DNA from 3 places in the Streptomyces sp. NPDC051243 genome. Region 2 is predicted to be linked to each of the others. Evidence: riboswitches for the same ligand, from Rfam matches in the RefSeq annotation. Region 2 holds a riboswitch; each other region holds the start of a gene.
The links. Region 2 has a riboswitch for cobalamin ahead of ACIBAG_RS35260 (prenyltransferase/squalene oxidase repeat-containing protein). Riboswitches for the same ligand answer to the same signal wherever they lie in the genome.

Region 1: another riboswitch for cobalamin. It lies ahead of ACIBAG_RS18305 (cobalamin biosynthesis protein); the one in region 2 lies ahead of ACIBAG_RS35260 (prenyltransferase/squalene oxidase repeat-containing protein).
Region 3: another riboswitch for cobalamin. It lies ahead of ACIBAG_RS26780 (energy-coupling factor ABC transporter permease); the one in region 2 lies ahead of ACIBAG_RS35260 (prenyltransferase/squalene oxidase repeat-containing protein).

Annotation. Positions count from the first base shown of each region.
Region 1 covers NZ_JBITES010000006.1:449,666-455,022, forward strand. Annotated here, with positions in the region: gene cobN (cobaltochelatase subunit CobN) at 1-1,373, opposite strand, end outside; gene ACIBAG_RS18300 (cobyric acid synthase) at 1,370-2,917, opposite strand; gene ACIBAG_RS18305 (cobalamin biosynthesis protein) at 2,914-3,855, opposite strand; cobalamin riboswitch at 3,956-4,098, opposite strand; gene ACIBAG_RS18310 (CU044_2847 family protein) at 4,298-4,654, shown strand; gene ACIBAG_RS18315 (trypsin-like peptidase domain-containing protein) at 4,641-5,357, shown strand, end outside.
Region 2 covers NZ_JBITES010000016.1:228,666-234,022, reverse strand. Annotated here, with positions in the region: gene ACIBAG_RS35270 (energy-coupling factor transporter transmembrane component T) at 1-1,080, opposite strand, end outside; gene ACIBAG_RS35265 (SCO2322 family protein) at 1,091-1,771, opposite strand; gene ACIBAG_RS35260 (prenyltransferase/squalene oxidase repeat-containing protein) at 1,768-3,003, opposite strand; cobalamin riboswitch at 3,117-3,239, opposite strand; gene ACIBAG_RS35255 (phosphotransferase) at 3,295-3,948, shown strand; gene ACIBAG_RS35250 (nuclear transport factor 2 family protein) at 3,938-4,381, opposite strand; gene ACIBAG_RS35245 (MBL fold metallo-hydrolase) at 4,403-5,357, opposite strand, start outside.
Region 3 covers NZ_JBITES010000010.1:371,667-377,023, reverse strand. Annotated here, with positions in the region: gene ACIBAG_RS26790 (ABC transporter permease subunit) at 1-1,124, opposite strand, end outside; gene ACIBAG_RS26785 (ABC transporter substrate-binding protein) at 1,131-2,654, opposite strand; cobalamin riboswitch at 2,883-3,069, shown strand; gene ACIBAG_RS26780 (energy-coupling factor ABC transporter permease) at 3,099-3,800, shown strand; gene ACIBAG_RS26775 (energy-coupling factor ABC transporter substrate-binding protein) at 3,797-4,165, shown strand; gene cbiQ (cobalt ECF transporter T component CbiQ) at 4,172-4,921, shown strand; gene ACIBAG_RS26765 (ATP-binding cassette domain-containing protein) at 4,918-5,357, shown strand, end outside.

The DNA.
Region 1 (5,357 bases), on a different contig from region 2:
ACGTTCCCGAACTGAAGGGACGCCAGGACGATGTCCTCCCCGTCGACGTACAGCGACCCTGGAGGCTCGCCCCACGCCTCCAGCATGGCGTCCCTGAGCTCCGGGTCCAGTTTGTCGAACCAGGCCTGGTAGTCGGCGAGCGGCACGCGCGCGGGTGCGGCGGCCAGCTGCTCCTCGGTCAGCCACTCGACGTCGTGCCCGCCGGCTTCGATGAGCCGGTGGATCAACTCGTCGCCGCCCGCCGGATATTCGGTGAGCGAGTACCCGGCGTCCCGGAGCGCGTCCAGGACGCGTACCGCCGACGCGGGCGTGTCGAGGCCGACCGCGTTGCCGACCCGCGAGTGCTTGGTCGGGTAGGCGGTGAAGACGAGCGCGAGCTTCTTGTCGCTGTTCGCCTTGTGCTTCAGCCGCGCATGCCGTACGGCGATCCCGGCGACGCGCGCGGCCCGCTCGGGGTCGGCCACGTACACGGGCACGTCGTCGGTGCCCTGCTCCTTGAAGGAGAACGGGACGGTGATGAGACGGCCGTCGAACTCGGGGATCGCGACCTGCATCGCCGCGTCCATGGGGGACAGGGCGGCATCGGACTCGTCCCACGCCTTCTTGGACGACGTCAGGCACAGGCCCTGCAGCACAGGCACATCGAGCTCGGCCAGCCTGCCGATGTCCCAGGCCTCCTCGTCGCCGCCCGCCGATGCCTGCGAGGCGTGCGTGCCGCCGGCCGCGAGGACCGTGGCGACGAGGGCGTCGGCCTGACCGAGGATCTCGTACAGCTCGGGGTCCGCGCCCCGCAGCGAACCGCAGTACACGGGCAGGGCGTTGGCGCCGTGCGCCTCGACGGCGTCGCACAGGGTGTCCACGAAGGCGGTGTTGCCGCTCAGCTCATGGGCCCGGTAGAAGAGCACGCCGACGGTCGGGCGGCCGTCGACGAAGGCACGCTCGCCATGGACGCCGTACTCCGGCATCTTCTGCGGCTCGACGAACCCCTCGCCGGTCAGCAGCACGGTGTCGGAGAGGAACCGGGCGAGCTCGGTGAGGTTGGCGGGCCCGCCCTCGACGAGGTACTTCAGCGCCTCGGCCACCACACCGGCCGGGACGGACGACTCGGCCATCAGCTCCGCGTCCGGCACGGCCTCACCGCCCAGCAGCACGGTCGGGACACCGGAGGCCTTCAGCCTGGCGAGCCCGTCCTCCCAGGCCCGCTTGCCGCCCAGCAGCCGTACGACGGCGATGTCCGCGCCGTCGAGGAGCGCGGGCAGATCAGCCTCGACGTCCACGCGGGTCGGGTTGCCGATCCGGTAGTCGGCACCGGAGGCGGCCCTGGCCGCCAGCAGATCCGTGTCGGCGGTCGACAACAACAACACAGTGCTCATGCGGGCGCTCCCGGTGGAATGAAAGGCAGTCCTTGCGGCGCGCCCGACTCGATGAGCCGCCAGAGCGCGTCCGTGTCCGCGTGCTGTTCGATCAGATCGCCGAGCCGGTCGAGCTGCTCCTCGCGCAGCGCGGCGAACGAGGTATCGGGGGCCGGCACGAAACGGCGGCCCGCGGCGGCCGCCACCTCGCGCAGGAAGGCCCGCCGGAAACCGTCCGACTCCAGCGAGCCGTGCCAGTGGGTGCCCCAGGTCTGCCCGACCCGGCAGCCGTCCAAGAAGGGTTGGCCACCTGATATTTCGGCGACCCCGTGATGGATCTCGTATCCCTCGACGGGCTCCCCGAGAGCCCGGCCCACCGGTCGCGTGAGGGTCTTCTCGCGGGCGAACCGCACCCGCACGGGCAGGACCCCGAGCCCGTCGACATGCCCGCGCCGGCTCTCCACCTCGTCCTCGATGTGCTCGCCGAGGATCTGGAAACCACCGCAGATCCCGAGGACGGGCCGTCCTTCGGCGACCCTGCGCCGAATCGCCTCCGCGAGTCCCCGCTCCCGCAGCCACTCCAGGGCGCGGACGGTTCCCCGGGTACCGGGGATCACGACCAGGTCCGCGTCGGCCAGCTCCTCCGGCCGGTCCACGAACCGCACCACGACACCGGGTTCGGCGGCGAGGGCGTCCACGTCGGTGAAGTTGGACATCAGCGGAATCGCGCACACGGCGACGCGCAGCACGTCCTCCCCGACGGGCGGGGCGACGTTCGACTCCCGCACCGTCCCCCGCAGGGAGACCCTCCCCCACTCTCGGCTTCGCCCGAGCGGGGGGACCCCCATCCCGTCCTCCTCGTCGATGCCGAGGCCGTGCCGGAAGGGCAGGACGCCGTAGGTGCGGCGTCCGGTGAGCCCGCGGAGCATGTCGAGGCCGGGTTCCAGGAGGGACACGTCCCCGCGGAACTTGTTCACGAGGAACCCGGCGACAAGCCTCTGGTCCTCCGGCGAAAGCAGCGCGACGGTCCCGAAGAAGGAGGCGAACACGCCGCCGCGGTCGATGTCCCCGACCACGAGCACGGGCAGCCCGGCATTGCGTGCTATGCCCATGTTCACGATGTCGGTCCGCCTGAGGTTGATCTCAGCCGGGCTCCCCGCCCCCTCACAGATCACCGCGTCGTAGGTGTCCCGGAGTTCGGCGAGACAGTCGAGCACGGTCCCGAGCAACTTCTGCTGCCGCCCCCCGTGATAGCCGCGCGCACTGAGCTCCCCGACCGGCTTCCCGAGCAGCACGACCTGACTGCTCTGCTCACCACCCGGCTTGAGCAGCACGGGATTCATCAGCGCGGTCGGCTCCACCCGGCAGGCCTGCGCCTGCATGGCCTGAGCCCGTCCGATCTCCGCGCCCTCGCGGGTCACGAACGAGTTGAGGGACATGTTCTGCGCCTTGAAGGGCGCGACTTTCACCCCCTGCCGCACCAGCCACCGGCAGATCCCGGCGGTGACGACGCTCTTGCCGGCGTCGGAGGTGGTGCCGGCGACGAGAAGCCCTCCGCCCGTCATGACGTACGCCCCTTCACGATCCGGCGCGCGGCGACACAGGCGCCGAGCGCGAGCCACCCGACGCGCCTGGACAGCCGTACTGCCCGCTCGATGTCGTGGACGGCGACGGTCCGCCCCGCCCCGTTGAGCACGGGCCGGTGCTCGACCCGCCCGCCGTACGACAGGGTCCCGCCGAGCCGAACCCCGAGCGCCCCCGCGAACGAGGCCTCCACGGGCCCGGCGTTGGGGCTCGGATGCCGGTCGGCGTCGGCACGCCAGGCGCGCACGGCACCCCGCGGATCACCTCCGGCGACGACGGCGAGCACGGCGGTCAGCCGCGCCCCCGGCCAGCCGGCCACGTCGTCGAGGCGAGCCGAAGCCCACCCGTACCGCCTATACCGGGGCGACTTGTGCCCCACCATGGCGTCCAGCGTGTTCACGGCCCGGAACCCGACCAGCCCCGGCACACCGGCGACGGCCCCCCACACGAGGGCGCCCACCACCGCGTCGGAGGTGTTCTCGGCGACGGACTCGACCACGGCCCGCGCGATCCCGTCGGCATCCAGCGCCTGCGGATCCCGCCCGCACAGATGCGGCAGCCGCTCACGGGCCGCCGCCACGTCCCCCGCCTCCAGGGCCCGCCCGATACTCCGGGCCTCCCGCGCGAGCGAGGTCCCGCCGACAACGGCCCAGGTGGCGGCGGCGGTCAGCGCGACGGAGGCGGCACGGGACGGACGTACGACCCGCTGCGCCACGGCACCGAGCGCCACGGCGCCCCCCGCACACACGGCGGTGTGCAGCGCGCCCCACCCCCGGTGCTCCCGCCACAACACCTTCTCCACGGCCCCGGCGGCCCGCCCGAACGCGGCGACCGGATGCCCGCGACGCGGATCGCCGAGCAGCAGATCACCGAGAAGTCCGGCGGCGGCGCCGTACGCGAAGACGCGATCGGCACGCATCGGGGTCAGCCGACCGTCGGTTCAGACGAGGGTCTGACACTGCATGTCGATCGGCAGGCGAGCATCGCGTTATGTCCTCACTCAGGGTGTCCACGCCCTGGTTCGACGAGACCGACGGCGAGAGTTCCTGGCTCCCGGGGCTATCTACCCCGGTGACAGTGGCGGGACCGCGCCGGACTCACACCGGCTTCCTCTCCTGCCGTCGTACATGGCTCCGGCAGTCCACCACGGGGTTGGAAGGGGCGTCAACTTGCCTTTGACCTGCGGTGGGGGAGTGTGCACAACCCCACACCGCCGAGCGGGCGTGCCCCTTCACACCCCCCTTCGTCACCGTGCGCTCACCCACATGAGCTGACTCCGGGGCAGTGCCTTGCGGCCCTGTTCGTGAAGTCCTGCAATACGGGATCGAGATGACACGCAGCCGAGGGGGAGGGCCGGGGTCGTGGCGTACGTGGGCGAGATGCTGCTGGACGACGGGCAGGTCGTGCTGCTGGAGGTGGCCGGGGACGGGCCGGCCGGGGTGCAGCGGGTTTCCCGCGGCGGTGTCGTGGCGGGAGCGGCCGAGACCCTCCAACAGGCGCTCGCCCGGGTGCGTCCCGCCCTCGGCGCGGTCGTGGACCATGCCCGGGAGCTGCCGCGACCGCCGGAATCGGTGACCGTGGAGTTCGGCATCACGCTCAGCGCCGAGGCGGGGGTCGTGGTGGCACGGGGTTCCACGGAGGCCCACTTCACCGTGAGCATGGAGTGGGCGAATCCCGTCGGCTCGGGCGTGCCGGGGCAGCGTGATGGCGAGCGCTGACGACGAACTTCCGCGGGGCATCGCACGGTTCTGGGGCGAGGACGGCCGGGTCACCGGCTGCGGCTTTCTGATCGCCGAGCGAACGCTGTGCACCTGCGCCCACGTGGTGGCGGACGCGCTCGGCCTGGACGCGGCCGAACCGGCCCCGCCCGCCGCTCCCGTGACCATCGACTTCCCTCTCCTGACGCCGTCCTCCGCCCAGGTCCGGGCGACGGTCACGCACTGGCGTGCGGTCACCGAGGACGGCAGCGGCGACATCGCCCTGCTGTCCCTGGCCGAGCCCGTCCCGGGCACCGCCCCGGTGCGCTTCGCGGGCGGTACGGCCGTGTGGGACCACCCGTTCCGAGTGCTGGGCTTCCCGCTGCGCACCGACGACCACGGGGTCTGGGTGTGCGGCCGGCTCCGCGCGCCGGTCGGCAAGGGCTGGACGTCCATGGAGGCCCAGGAGACGCCGCACGGCCCGGCGATCGGCCAGGGCTTCAGCGGGGCGCCCGTGTGGGACACCGAGCAGGGCGGCGTGGTCGGCATGACCGTGGCCGCGGATGTCGGCTCCGGCGCGCGCACCGCGTACCTCATCCCGACCGCTCTGCTGCTCGGCCTGGAACCGGACCTGCGCCCCAGCCCGTTCCGAGGCCTGGAACCGTTCCGCGAACAGGACGCGGCCCTCTTCTTCGCCCGACGCGACGACAGCGCGCGCATCGCG
Region 2 (5,357 bases):
GGCGGGGAGGAGTCCGAGGAGGACGGCCGCCGCCGGCCACAGCGGGAGGGTGGGTGCGGTCAGCGGGATCACGGCGGGGTTCAGGGCCGCCGGGTCGCGGGTCGCGGCGAGGGTCAGCAGGGCGGCGACCGCCGCGCCGGAACCGGTGACCAGCCAGGCGCGGCTGTCCCAGCGGTCGGGGCGGTAGCGGGTGCGCGGGGTGCGCCGACCGCCCAGGCGGAGGCCTGCCAGGGCGGCGGTGAGGCCGGTGAGCAGTACCGGAAGTCCGTATGCGGTGCCCGCGGCGGTGAGCAGTCCGTACGTTCCCGCGCAGACGCCGAGGAGGCCGCCGAGGGTGAGCGCGGTGGTCGTACGGCGCACTCGGGGCGGCACGTCGGCGGTACGGCCGTAGCCGCGGGAGTCCATTGCCGCGGCCAGGGCGACCGAGCGTTCCAACGCGCCCTCCAGCACCGGGAGTCCGACGTGCAGAAGGCCGCGGATGCCGGTGTCGGGGCGGCCGCGCAGGCGGCGGGCGGCGCGCAGGCGGTGGACGTCGGCGATGAGGTTGGGGGCGTAGGTGAGGGCCACGACCACCGCGACGCCCATCTCGTACAGGGCGCCGGGGAGGGACTTGAGGAGGCGGGCGGGGTTGGCGAGGGAGTTCGCGGCGCCTACGCAGATGAGGAGGGCGGCGAGCCTCAGGCCCTGGTAGAAGGCGTTGGCGAGGGTCTCGGCGGTGACCTTTCCGCCCAGCCGGACGCCTTGTGCCCAGTGGGGCAGGGGGACTTCGGGGAGGGTGACGATCACGTGGGTGCCGGGGAGGGGGGAGCCGAAGGCCACGGCGAAGGCGAGGCGGATGAGGAGGACGGCCAGGGCGAGTTTGACGAAGGCGGTGTAGGAGCGGGCCCAGGGGGCGTTGGGGCGGCAGGTCGCCACGACGTAGGCGGAGGTCGCTATGAGGAGGGTGAGGAGGAGGGGGTTGGTGGTGCGGGTCGCGGCGGTTCCGAGGGCCAGGGCCCAGAGCCACCAGGCCCCGGGGTGTAGTCCGCTCTCTTTGGGACGGGTGCCGCCCAAGCGCCACGACTGCCCGCAGCCACGCATGTCAACGACGCTACGCATGTCGCCGACGGCGTGCCTGCCACAGCGCCGCCGCTCCCAGTACTGCCACCACGGCGATCCCGGTCACCAAGCCCAGTGATGGGCCTTCGTTCGAATCGTCCTTCTTCTCGTCGTCCTTCTTCTCGTCGTCCTTCTTCTCGCCGGCCTTCTGTTCCGTCGCCGTCGGCTCCGGCGCCCCCGCCACCTGCTCCCCGCACCCCGTCTCCGGGTACCCGGTGATCGCGCACAGCAGGGCGTTCGTGTCGTAGCGCAGGGGCTTGGCCACCGCGGCCAGGGCCTCTGCCGTGGTGGCGTCCTCGGGTACGCGGGCGCATGCCGTGCGGCGGGCCGGTGGTGTCTCGCCCGACGGGGCGTCCGCCGCCGTACCGAAGTCGATGACCAGGGCGACCCGTTTCCTGCCGTCCTGCGCGGGCGTCCTCGCGCAGATCACCGCGAACACGGCGGCACCCCTCGGCCGGGCCGCGTCCTTGGAGTCCTCGCTCACCGCGAAGCGGAAGCCCTGGACGTCGCCGTCGGCGGGGCGGGCGGTGGAGGGGCCCTGGGTGGCGTAGGTCCAGGTGTCGCCGTCGCGGTCCCAGAAGGACCAGTAGCGGTAGCCGGCCGCGTGGGACGGGGCCGCGACGGTCAGGAGGACCAGCGCGGCCAGGAGCGCGGTGGCGGCGCGGCGGATCACTGCTGCCGGGCCTTGTTGCGCCCGCTCAGCAGGAAGCCGACGCCGATGCCCGCGACCAGTCCGACGCCGACGATCCACCACACGCTGACGCCGTTGTCGTCGTCCTGCTGCTCGGTCGCCTTCGACGCGGGCTTCGCCGTCTGCGGCGCCGGGCCCTGGGCGTTGAGCTTCTCGACCAGGTCCGTGCCGCCGAAGGCACGCGGGTCGGTGCCGGTCGCGTGGGCGGCGAAGATCAGCTGGGCGTAGGCGGCGGGACCGCTCTGCTCGGCCCACTTCGAGGAGTTCTGCTCCAGCCAGCGCAGGGGCTTGTGCGCCGCCGCCGCGCCGCCCTGCGCGGCGATCGCGACGACCGCGTCGGCCGTGTTGCCGTAGTCGGGCTGGTCCTCGGCTCCGGGCAGGGCCGACTTCAGGTAGCCCTCCTTCGCGACCGCCTTCGCCAGGTAGGCCGCACCGTTGGCCGCGGCCTGCTGCGGGGTCGGGTAACCGGCGTCGGCGCAGCCCGCGTCCGACTGTGCGTCCGACTGCTTGCCGGGCTTCACCACGAGGCCCTTGCCGAGCGCGCCGAGGACTCCCGCCGCCGTCGCGTCCGCGTTGGCCGCCAGGTCGCCCTTCTTGTCCGGCTGGAAGGCGAAGGCGCCCGCGCCGTCGCCCTTGCAGGGCAGGCCGAGCAGGATCAGGGCGTCGTACGCGGACCGGCCGCCCTTCTCGACCTTCTGTGGCTCCTCGCCCGCGGCGGCCAGCGCGCCGACCACGACGGACGTCGAGTTGGTGTCGCTCGCCCCACCCGCCGTGTAGCCCCAGCCGCCGTCCTTGTTCTGGACGGACTTCAGCCACGCCACCGCCTTGCCGGTCGCGGCGTCGTGCCCGCCGAGCGCGGCGAGGGCCTGGACGGCGGCGGCCGTGCTGTTGGTGTCGACCGGCGTCTTCGCGTCGCAGGCCTTCGAGGCGTCGGCGCGGAACGGAGCGAATGCCCCGTCGGCGCACTGCTGCCCGGTGAGCCAGTCCACGGCCTTCGCGGCCGGCTTCACGCCCACCGTGTCCTGGGCGAGCAGCGCGAGGGACTGGCGCCAGACACCGTCGTACGTCGGGTCTGCGGTGCCGTACAGCCCGGCGGGGAGCGTGACGGACGGCGAGGCGGACGGGGAGGAGTCGGCGGCGACTGCGGGCGCGGCGGTGGCCGTGCCGATCACGGTGACGGCGGCCAGGGCCGCGGCGCTGCGGCGGACGTACATGATCGGCGGATGCCCTTCCCTCAGGGGAACCGGGCAGCGCAGGGGAGACCCCCGGCGGCTCGGCTCCGTATACCTCGACGGTGCCGTGCTCCGGCCGGTTGCCGGTGCACGTGAGCCGGTCACGAATCCGTACCGGGTGATCCGGCTTGCCATGGGGTGGCTCACGGTTGCGGGTCAGCGCCGGATTTGCACCGGCTTCCCCCTGTACGGGTGTGATGACGACGCCGTCACTCTACCGGCCCGTAGGGAAGCGGCTGAGGGGAGGCTGTGCCAGGCGGTAGGTTCGGGCGCATGGGGATCACGGGGAGGGTCGGACGGCTGCTCGGTTCGGGGCGCGCGTCCGACGTGTACGAGATCGACGAGGCCTGGGTGCTGCGCCGAGACCGGGAGGGCTACGCCGACGGACTCGCTGAGGCCGCCCTGATGGAGCGGCTGCGCGCGCACGGCTACCCGGTGCCGAGGGTCCGGCTCGCCGACTCCACGCGGTCCGAGCTGGTCATGGAACGGCTGTACGGGCCGACGATGCTGGAGGCCTTCGTCGCGGGACGGATCGACGCGCGCGAGAGCGGGGACATCCTGGCCCGCCTCCTGCGACAACTGCACGCCCTCCCCGGACGCGTGGTCCACCTGGACCTCCACCCGGAGAACGTGATGCTCACTCCCGACGGCCCCTACGTCATCGACTGGGCCAACGCGGAGGAGGGCGATCCCGGCCTGGACTGGGGCATGTCCGCGGTGATCCTCGCGCAGGTGGCCATGGCCGACGAACAGTTCGCCGCACCCGTCCGCACCATGCTCACCACCCTCCTCGCCGACCCTTCCGACCTCACCGAGGACGGCCTGACGGAGGCCCGGCGCCGACGCGCCGCCAACCCGACGATGACTGCGCGGGAGGTCGAAGTGCTCGGCGAGGCGGAGGAGTTGGTCCGGTCGTTCATGGCCTAGGCGGACGCGGGGTCGGCCCGCCGAAGGCCAGATGGAGCACCCGGGCGGACAGCAGCCACACGCCGTCCGGCGACCTGCGGAACGTGTCCTCGTAGTCTCCCACCTGGACCGGAGGACCCGGCGGGATCAGGTCGCCCCGGTGGCCGTCGACGCGGTACGTCGTGAAGTACGAGGTCGCCGTCGCGGTGTCGGGGGACGTCACCGTGACGAGGATGTTGGACATCACGCGGCGCGAGAGACGGTCGGCGGGGCGGGATCCGAAGTACACGCGCAGCGCATCCCGCCCCTGTACGAGCCGCTCGCCCGCCGGCCACTCCCAGGTGCCGTCCTCGGTGAACAGCTCGGCGACGGAGGCCGGTTCGCCCAGATCGAGGCGGTGGACGAAGTCGATGACGATGCGCTCGCAGGCGCGTTCGGCGAGAAGATGCTCCATGGTCACCCAGAAAAACGCGCATCAGACGGCCACGTACCTCACCGGCTCACTCCCCGCCACCGCCTCCGCCCTACCCAGCTTCACCAGCCGCCGCAGATGCGCCTCCGCCTCCGCGATCGCGATGTTCCGTGACCCGTACGGGATCTGCTCCCACGGCCGGTTCCACTCCATGTGCTCGGCGAGCTGCCAGGGCGTGAGGGGCTCGGACAGCAACGCCAGGAGTCCGGTGAGGCGTTCCTCGTGGTGGGCCAGCAACTCCCGGACCCGGCCGGGCGCGTCGGTGAACGTGTGCTGGTGGGCCGGGAGGATCTCGGCGGGGGTGAGCCGGCCGACGCGTTCGAGGGAGGCGAGGTAGTCGCCGAGGGGGTCGGTGACGGTGGTGTCGTCGGGGTCTTCGTAGAGGCCGATGTGCGGGGTGATCTCGGGGAGCAGGTGGTCGCCGGAGAAGAGGCGGCCGTGGCCGGGCAGTTGGGCGGGGTGCTCCTCCTCCAGGTGCAGGCAGACGTGGCCGGGGGTGTGGCCCGGCGTCCAGATCGCGCGCAGCCGGCGGCCGGGGAGGTCGAGGAGTTCGCCGGGGGCTATCTCACGGTCGGGCAGGGCGGGGGAGAAGCCGGGCAGGGTGCCGCGGCGGCGTGCGGTGCGCAGGGGGGACACATGGGCGTCGGGGGCGCCGGCCGCGGTGAGCTTGTCCGCCATGTAGGAGAACCAGCGCTCGGGGCGGGTCGCGCGGGTGCGCCGGACGATCGCCGCGTCCGCCGCGTGCATCGCGACCCAGGCGCCGGAGGCCTCGCGCACCTTGCCGGACAGGCCGTGGTGGTCGGGGTGGTGGTGGGTGATCACCACGCCGTGGATCTCGGCGGGCGCGGTGCCGCACGCCGTCAGACCCTCGGCCAGGGTGTCCCAGGAGGCCGGGTCGTCCCAGCCGGTGTCGATCAGCACCGGGCCGCGGTCGGTGTCGACGACGTAGACGAGGGTG
Region 3 (5,357 bases), on a different contig from region 2:
GCCGAGGGCGGGAGCAGTCGGGCCGCGGTGTCCACGTGCAGGGGATCCCTCAGCAGTCCGGCGACGACCATGATGAGCAGGGCAGCGGCACAGGCTCCGGCGGCCCAGCGGGTGAATTGCCCTCGCGGGAGGGCCGGCGGATGCAGGGCGGGCAGGGCGCCGTCCCGCAGGGCGGGGCCGAGCAGCGCGCGGCGCAGGGCCTGGATGAGCAGGCCGGCGGCGGTGCCGAGCAGGACCAGGACCAGGGTCGCGGTCTGCAGGGGCGGGAGGTCCTGGGCGATGGCGGCGTCCAGGGCGAGGCGGCCGAGCCCCGGAATGTTGAAGATCTTCTCCACCGCGACGGCACCGCCGACCAACCCCACGACGGTCGGCAGGAGTTGCGGGAGCACACCGGCCAGCGTGCGCCGCAGCGCGTGCCGGGCGACGTGCCCGGGCGCGAATCCGTAGGCGTGCCAGGTGCGGGCCCACGGTTCGTTGAAGGCGGCGGGCAGCGACTGGTCGAGCAGACCGCCGATCATCGCCCCGGACGGCACGCCGAGGGCGAGCGAGGGCAGCACCATCGACGGCGGCCCTTCCCACCCGCTGGAGGGGAACCAGCCCAGCCACACCCCGCACACGGTGGCGAGAAGTGAGGCGAGCAGGAACTTGGGCAGCGCCGCGAGGACGGCGACACCGATGGCGCCGCTCCCCCGGTGCAGCCGTCTCCGGGAGCCGAGGTACAGGGTGCGGGCGCTGACCAGCGCGGCGACGGCGATGGTGACGACAAGCGCGCCGAGCATCAGCGTGACGGAGACCGCAAAGGCGCTCGTCACCTGGGGCAGGACCGCTTCGCCCGACACCCAGGATGTACCGGCGTCGCCCCGGGGCAGCCCGCCCAGCCAGTGCGCGAGATGCGCGAACGGCCCCTCGTCCAGGCCCAGTTGCTCCCGAACGGCGGCCAGCTGGGCGGGCGTGGGGTTCTGGTCGGCGGAGCGGGCGCGCAGGACGGTCAGTGCGGGGTCGTTGCCGGACAGCCAGGGCAGCAGGGCGACGGCCGTCAGCAGCGCGGCCCCGGCGGCGAGGCGGCCGAGGCCGGCCCGCCATCGGGACGGACCGGTCTCGGTGCCGACCGACGTGACGCTCATCGGCCGCTACTTCAGGTGGGTGTCGACGTCGATCAGGGAGCGCTCACGAGGGTCGAGGAGCACACCCTCGACATCTCTGGCGATGCCCTGGACGACCTTCTCGTGGACTAGCGGCACGACGGCGTCGGTGCGCAGGATCTGCGCCTCGGCGGCCATGATCTTCTGCTGTCGCTTCGTCGTGTCGCCTTCCTCGGCGGCGGACTTGACGGCCTGGTCCACCCTGGCGTCCTTCAGACGGGCGATGTTGTACACACCGTCACTCGTGAAGTCGCTAGCCAGGTAGGCGACGGCGTCGCCGGTGTCGAGGAGCGTCACCCTGGAGAAGACGAGCGCGTCGTACTTGCCGGCGAGGAGGTCGGCCTCCATCTGCGTGTACTCGCGCACGTCCTGCTCGACGGTGAACCCGGCCTTCTCCAGCTGCTGCTGCAGCACGGTGGCGGCCTCGGGGAGTTCGGCGCGGTTGGTGTAGGTGGCCAGGCGCAGGGTCTTGCCCTTCGTCCCCTCCTTGACCTGTGCGGGTGTCGCGGGCTTGGCGCGGCCGGTGACGTCGACGCGCTTGTCGGCCGCCCAGGACACGGCGGGTCCGAACAGGCCCTGCGCGGGGTCGGCGTACCCGCCGAAGACCGAGTCGACGAGCGCGGAACCGTCCACGGCCTCACGCGCTGCCGCGCGCAGCGACGGATCGGTGAACAGGCCGCTGCCGGTGTTGAGGACGAGGCTGTCGGTCCGTACGGACGGCACTTCGTGACGGGTCTTGTCGTCCAGCAGCTTGGCCTGGGCCGTGGGGATCCACTCGGCGATGTCGACGTCGCCGGAGCGCAGGGCGTTGGCGCGGGCGGTGCCGTCGGCTATCCAGGTGACGTCGATGCCGGGCGCCTTGGCCTTGCCGCCCCAGTAGCCGTCGTAACGGTCCAGTGCGGCCTTGGACTTGCCGGTGAGCTTCGTGACCTTGAAAGGGCCGGTTCCGGTGCCGACCGGGCTGACCGCGCCGTCCTTGCCGTACGCCTTGGCGGAGAGGACGGCCAGCGCGGGGCTGGCCAGCCGCAGCGGGAGCACCGGGTCGGCGGCCTTGGTGCTGATGGTGACGGTGTCGGTGTCCTCGGCCTTCGCGGTGAGGGTGACGTCACTGAGGACGCGGGGCTTGGGCGTTGCGGCGTCCGCGTGGTCGAGCGCGTTGACGACGGACTCGGCGGTGACCTGCGTGCCGTCCTGGAAGGTGGCCTTGCGCAGTTCGAAGGTCCAGGTGGTGGGGTTGGTCCGCTTCCAGGACTTCGCCAGCGCGGGAGCTGCGGCGCCGTTCTTGTCCAGGGCGGTGAGGCCTTCGGCGACGGACAGCTTGCTCAGCACGGTGGCGTCGTTGCTGTACGGCGACAGGGCCTGCACGGGCGGAACGGCGAGCGCCACCCTCAGCCGTTGTGTCGATCCACCTCCGGCACTGGTGCCCGGGCCTCCCTCGCCGGCCACGAAACAGCCGGCCAGAAGAGGGCTGAGGGCAAGCACCGCGAGAAGGCCGCGGGAGGTCGTGCGCATGGGGGGTCCTGTCGTGCGGGAGGAAACGCTCTGAATCCCCTGCACGCCGGAGCGAAGGGGCCGCATCAGCATATAAGGCAAGCCTTACTTGATCTAACAGAGTATATGAAATCTCAACCAACGAGACGCGCGCATGGCTCTCCAGGGCGGCCGACGAGATGCGCGCACGGCGCGCGAACGCCACTTTCACGCCCCCGAGGCGCGCTTGTCAGCCACCCTGTGCGGGCACTACTGTCACCACGCCTTGGTGAACGGGAAATCCGGTGTGATGCCGGTGCGGCCCTCGCCACTGTGAATCGGGAAGTCCGGCTCCAGCCCTTGACGGGCAGCCACTGGGTACTTGTGACCCGGGAAGGCGGAGCACGGGCGGTGGTACCCGTCAGCCAGGAGACCGGCCAAGGCGCGTCAACCATCCACGAGGTGCTGGAGAGGGTCTGCTGAGCCATGCACATAGCCGAGGGTTTCCTGCCTCCGGCGCACGCCGTCGCCTGGGGCGTCGCGTCCGCGCCGTTCGTCGTCCACGGAGTCCGTTCACTCACCCGTGAGGTCAGGGAGCACCCCGAGAGCACACTGCTTCTCGGCGCCTCCGGAGCCTTCACGTTCGTCCTGTCCGCGCTGAAGCTGCCCTCCGTCACCGGCAGTTGCTCGCACCCCACCGGCACCGGCCTCGGCGCCATCCTGTTCCGGCCGCCGATCATGGCGGTCCTGGGCACCATCACCCTGCTCTTCCAGGCGCTGCTGCTCGCCCACGGCGGCCTGACCACGCTCGGCGCCAACGTCTTCTCGATGGCGATCGTCGGACCCTGGGCCGGGTACGCGGTCTACAGACTGCTGCGGCGGTACGACGTGCCGCTGATGGTCGCCGTGTTCTTCGGGGCGTTCGTCGCCGACCTGTCCACGTACTGCGTCACCAGCGTCCAGCTGGCGCTCGCCTTCCCCGACCCGAGCAGCGGATTCCTGGGCGCGCTCGGCAAGTTCGGGTCCATCTTCGCCGTCACCCAGCTCCCGCTCGCGGTGAGCGAAGGGCTGCTCACCGTGCTCGTGATGCGGCTGCTGGTGCAGTCCAGCAAGGGTGAACTGACCCGGCTGGGCGTGCTCCTGACCAAGAAGCGGTCCGGGACCGAGACCGAGGCGGTGGCCCGATGAAGAAGAACACGAAGATCAACCTCCTGCTGCTGCTCGTGGTGGCCGCGCTCGCCGTGCTGCCGCTCGCGCTCGGCCTCGGCGACCACAAGAAGGAGCCGTTCACAGGCGCCGACGGCGAGGCAGAGACGGCCATCACCGAGCTCGAGCCGGACTACGAACCGTGGTTCACCCCGCTGTACGAACCGCCGTCCGGTGAGATCGAGTCGGCCCTGTTCTCCCTCCAGGCCGCCCTCGGCGCCGGTGTCCTCGCCTACTACTTCGGCCTGCACCGCGGCCGGCGGCAGGGTGAGCAGCGGGCGCTGGAGCGGGAGCGGGAGAGCGTGCCCAGCGGCACGGCCGGGAAGACCCACCCCGAACAGGACTGACCGCGCGTGCTGCCGATCGACGCGGCGGCGCACAGCAGTCGCTGGCGCCGCCGCCATCCCGTGGACAAGGCGGTGCTCGGGCTCGGCCTCACCGTGCTCGCGATCTCGCTGCCGCCCTGGCCGGGCGCCGCACTGGTCCTGGTCACCGCCCTCGCCGTGCTGCTGGGCCCGGCGGGGGTGCCCGCGCGGCGGCTGTGGCGTGCCTACCGTGTGCCCCTGGGCTTCTGCGTGACCGGAGCGCTCACCCTGCTCGTCCAGGTCGGCGGGCCCGAGGGCTTCGTGTCCCTCGCCGACGACGGTGGGCTGCGGGCCGGGGAACTGCTGCTGCGCACCTCGGCCGCCTCCCTCGGGGTGCTGCTGTTCGCCTTCACCACCCCGATGTCCGACCTGCTGCCCCGCCTGGTGAAGGCCGGCGTGCCCGCGCCCGTCGTGGACGTCGCCCTGGTGACGTACCGCATGAGCTTCCTGCTGCTGGACTCCGTCCGCCGCATCCGGGAGGCCCAGGCCGCCCGGCTCGGGCACACCAGCCGGGCCGCGGAGTGGCGTTCGCTGGCCGGGCTGGGCGCCACCGCGTTCGTGCGGGCCTTCGACCGGGCCACCCGGCTGCAGGCCGGGCTCGCCGGGCGCGGCTACGACGGCACCCTGCGCGTCCTGGTGCCCGAGGCCCGGGTCTCCGTCCGCTTCACGGCCGCGAGTTGCGCGCTCCTCGCAGCGCTGGCCGCCCTCACCCTCGTACTGGAGAAGGCCCTGCCATGAGCGAGCCCACCGCCCTGGTCGCCCTGCGGGGCGCGTCCTACGCCTACGAGGACGGCCCGCTCGTCCTCCGCGACCTCGACTTCGATGTGCACGAGGGGCGCGCGCTGGCGCTGCTCGGCCGCAACGGCACCGGCAAGACCACGCTGATGCGGCTGCTCAGCGGCGGACTCAGGCCGCACGACGGCCGGTTGACGGTCGAGGGTGAGCCGGTCACCTACGACCGCAAGGGGCTGACCCGGCTGCGGACGACCGTCCAGCTGGTGGTGCAGGATCCGGACGACCAGCTCTTCGCGGCATCCGTCGCGCAGGACGTCTCCTTCGGCCCGCTGAACCTCGGTCTGCCCGACGCCGAGGTGCGGGCGCGGGTCGACGAGGCGCTCACCGCGCTGGACATCACCGCGCTGGCCGACCGGCCCACGCACCTGCTGTCGTACGG